One region of the Pantoea sp. X-Soil-YNGN-775 genome, then DNA from elsewhere that is predicted to be linked to it. Evidence: predicted binding sites of a transcription regulator. Region 1 holds the regulator's gene; the other holds the start of a gene.

Region 1 (2,203 bases):
CGTACCGCCAATGAGATGTACCACCTGCGCGACGCCGCGCCGGTAAAACGCGAGTCGCTGGAGAAAGGCGATTTAGTCTTCTTCCGGATTAATGGTCGCGGCACCGCCGATCACGTTGGGGTTTATCTCGGCAACGGCAAATTTATTCAGTCACCTCGCACCGGCAAAGATATTCAGATCAGTGCGCTGGGTGAAGATTACTGGCAGCGCCACTACATCGGCGCGCGGCGGGTAATGACCCCGAAAACCATTCGTTAAGCGGCTTCGCTACGCGAAAATCAAACAGAGAAAAGCCGGGCGATGCCCGGCTTTTTCATTAGTGCAGCACCGCTGTAAAGCTAAAGGCGACGATCATCAGCAGACAGCCGACGGTAGTCATCAGGGCCAGTTTCAAATCTGTACTCATTTAGCGCTCCTTAGTCACACATTTTGTAGGGATAAGCCATTTTCCCATAGGGGCTGGTAAAAATCTCGTTTTATCCGTTCAGCCTTGTTAGAATCCTGCCTTTGTTGCGCAACGCGCGCAATCCCGGTTCCGTTTGCTCTCCTTTTCAGGCGCTCATTACCCGCCAGACGCCTGTTTACCGGTCAGAAAAGCTGCATAATTGCGGGGAGAACCCTGAGCAGACGCAAACGTTTAACATTATGCTTATCATTGCGTTAGATAAGCCCTGGAGTCCGATTTTAATGGCAACAATTAAAGATGTGGCAAAACGCGCCGGCGTCTCAACGACCACCGTTTCGCACGTCATCAACAAAACGCGTTTTGTCGCTGAAGAGACGCGCAACGCGGTCTGGCAGGCGATTCAGGAACTGCACTATTCGCCGAGCGCGGTGGCGCGCAGCCTGAAGGTGAATCACACCAAAACGCTGGGCCTGCTGGCAACCTCCAGCGAAGCGCCCTACTTTGCTGAAATTATTGAAGCGGTGGAGAATCACTGCTTTGATAAAGGCTACACCCTGATTCTGGGCAATGCGCACAACGACCTGCAAAAGCAGCGTGCCTATCTCAGCATGATGGCGCAGAAGCGCGTCGATGGACTGCTGGTGATGTGCTCTGAGTATCCGGACGATCTGTTAAAGATGCTGGAAGAGAATCGCAATATCCCGATGGTGGTGATGGACTGGGGTGAATCACGCGCTGACTTCACCGACACGGTGCTGGATAATGCCTTTCAGGGCGGCTACCTGGCCGGACGTTATCTGATTGAGCGCGGTCACCGTGATATTGGCGCGATTCCCGGCCAGATGGAACGCAACACCGGCGGCGGACGTCACGCGGGTTTCCTCAAGGCGCTGGAAGAAGCAGGCATTCAGCCGCGTGCCGAATGGATCGTGCAGGGCGACTTCGAGCCGGAGTCGGGCTATCAGGCGATGCAGCAGATCCTGTCGCAGAAACAGCGTCCGACTGCGGTGTTCTGCGGGGGCGATATCATGGCGATGGGCGCGATTTGCGCCGCCGATGAGATGGGATTGCGGGTGCCGCAGGACATTTCGGTGATCGGTTATGACAATGTGCGCAACGCGCGCTACTTTGCGCCTGCGCTGACCACGGTGCATCAGCCAAAAGCGCAACTGGGTGAGAAAGCGCTGGAGATGTTGCTGGATCGCATCACCAGTAAACGTGAGATTTCTCAGACCATCGAAGTACACCCAACGCTGATTGAACGCCGTTCGGTGGCTGACGGTCCGTTCCGCGACTACCGCCGTTAATCTTCGCTTAACCACTCCTGATTAAGCGTTTGCGCATCACCCAGATAGCTGAGTAACCAGCCCGTTGCCGGTGATGCGCGATCTTCCGCCCAGCTTACGCAACAGGGACTGTCCGGAAACGCGACCGGCAACGTTAATTCTACCAGCGCTCCGCTGTCCAGTAATGGCCGCGCCAGATGCCCAGGCACCATCGCCACGCACAATCCCGCCAGCACGCAATCCAGTCCGGTCTGCCATTCCGGCACCACCAGCCGACGCTGATTGTCGAGCGTCCACGTCATCCGGCGCGGCAGCGCGCGCGAGGTATCTTCCAGCACCAGCGACGGCCAGCTGCGCAGGGTGTCGTCGTCAATCTGGCTCACCCCGGTCAGCGGATGGTGGTGCGCCACCACACAACGCCAGTTGAGCGTCCCCATGTCGCGAAAGGCAAAGCGTCCGCCGACCGGTATCGCCTGAGTGGCACCGATGGCCACTTCAACCCGATCATCGG
Region 2 (2,203 bases), 1.6 Mb from region 1:
GTCTGCAGATACTGCGCCGCAATGTTGATGCCCTGCTCAGCAAAAATCTGGTTGATCGCCGTCAGCACGCCAGGACGGTTTTCATGGATGTGCAGCAGACGGCTGGCGCTGACGCCGTGCATCGGCAGTGACACTTCCGGGAAGTTGACCGCTGACAGCGTGGAGCCGTTATCGGAGTATTTCGCCAGCTTACCCGCCACTTCAATCCCGATATTCTCCTGCGCTTCTTCGGTCGATCCGCCAATGTGTGGCGTCAGGATTACGTTATCAAACTCACTGAGCGGTGAGATGAACGGATCGCTGTTAGTCGCTGGCTCAACCGGGAAGACGTCAATCGCTGCGCCGCCAACCTGTTTGCTGGCCAGCGCTTCGCACAGCGCCGGAATATCCACCACCGTACCGCGTGAAGCATTAATCAGCAGTGCGCCAGGCTTCATCTGCGCCAGCTGTTCGGCACCGATCATATTCTGGGTGGAGACCGTTTCCGGCACGTGCAGGCTGACCACATCGCTCATGTTAAGCAGATCGGCCATATGGCGTACCTGAGTCGCATTGCCCAGCGGCAGTTTGTTTTCGATATCGTAAAAGAAAACGTGCATACCCAGGCTTTCAGCCAGCACGCCCAACTGCATACCGATATGGCCGTAACCGATGATGCCCAGCTTTTTGCCACGCGCTTCAAATGAGCCTTTGGCGTTCTTGTTCCAGATACCGCGGTGGGCCTTGGCATTGGCTTCCGGAATGCCGCGCAGCATCAGCAGCATTTCGCCAATCACCAGTTCCGCCACCGAGCGGGTGTTGGAGAATGGGGCGTTAAACACCGGGATGCCGCGGCTGGCAGCAGCCTGCAAATCAACCTGGTTAGTCCCGATGCAGAAACAGCCGACCGCGACCAGCTTTTCAGCGGCGGCAAAGATCTCTTCGGTGAGTTGGGAGCGGGAACGGATACCAATAAAGTGCGCATCACGGATCGATGCTTTTAACGCGTCGGCGTCCAGCGCGCCCTTGTGGAATTCGATGTTGGTATAACCTGCAGCCCGCAGGTTTTCCAGCGCGCTCTGATGGACACCTTCCACCAGCAGGAACTTAATCTTGTCTTTTTCCAGTGATACCTTTGCCATTTCCCGACCCTATTCAGAATTCAATGAGGACTGCCATAAGCCAGCCTTCTGTCAAAATATCAAAAAATTCGCGTCCGGCAATACAAACGATTGCCTGCCCGACAGCACGGCAAGGCTCAGCAACAGCACATTGCCGTACAAAATCGTGATGTCTGCGATGAAGGGAGAACGAACCCGCTGTGGATGACGTTAATGTGACATAAGTCACCAAATTTCACCCTGACGAGAAAAGATGTTTTGCGGACAGAAATAACCGGCGTCGCACTGACGCCGGACAGATCATTTTTTGATGGTTTTAACCCCGTCAGGCCCGCCAATCAGTGCGATATCGGCACCTCGTGCGGCAAAAAGACCAACCGTGACCACGCCGGGCAAGGCGTTGATGGTTTTTTCCAGCGCGATCGGATCGAGAATGCGCAGATTATGCACGTCGAGAATAATGTTGCCGTTATCGGTGACCACGTTCTGACGGTATTCCGGTAATCCCCCGAGTCTGACCAGCTGACGCGCTACGTAGCTGCGCGCCATCGGGATCACTTCAACCGGCAGCGGAAAGCGTCCCAGCACGTCGACCTCTTTGGAGGCGTCGGCAATGCAGATAAAGGTTTCCGCCACCGCGGCGACGATTTTCTCACGCGTCAGCGCGGCGCCACCGCCTTTGATCATCTGCATCTGCGGGTTAATCTCATCGGCACCGTCGACATAAACCGACAGAACGTCGATCTCGTTCAGATCGAACACCTGAATCCCCAGGCTTTTCAGCTTCTGGGTCGAGGCGTCGGAACTGGAAACCGCGCCCTCAATCTGATGCCTGACGGTCGCGAGCGCATCAATAAAGTGGGCCGCGGTCGATCCGGTGCCAACGCCGACAACCGTCCCAGGCTGCACATAATCGAGTGCAGCCCAGCCTACGGCTTTTTTCAGTTCATCCTGGGTCATGGTATGTTTAAAACCTGTGCGACAACGAAGTGCGCGTAGTATAAAACAAGGCTGACTGAAAATGCTCGGGTGACAGGCGCGGATTTATCGCTTTGGAAGCCAGACCACAAAAAACACCCGGTCGCTCACAGGTGACACTTTTG

What was found. Region 1 encodes PurR, which represses purine synthesis genes. Its sites were predicted from a motif close to CANGCAAACGTTTGCNTG; they were not measured.
Region 2: a site for PurR is predicted at 1,201-1,218, ahead of serA (phosphoglycerate dehydrogenase). Genes of this name have one in related genera too.

Annotation. Positions count from the first base shown of each region.
Region 1 covers NZ_AP035945.1:1,800,370-1,802,572, reverse strand. The annotation lists gene AC6I8I_RS08465 (C40 family peptidase) at 1-258, shown strand, start outside; gene cydH (cytochrome bd-I oxidase subunit CydH) at 317-406, opposite strand; gene purR (HTH-type transcriptional repressor PurR) at 688-1,713, shown strand; gene punR (DNA-binding transcriptional activator PunR) at 1,710-2,203, opposite strand, start outside.
Region 2 covers NZ_AP035945.1:3,352,503-3,354,705, forward strand. The annotation lists gene serA (phosphoglycerate dehydrogenase) at 1-1,121, opposite strand, end outside; gene rpiA (ribose-5-phosphate isomerase RpiA) at 1,401-2,060, opposite strand.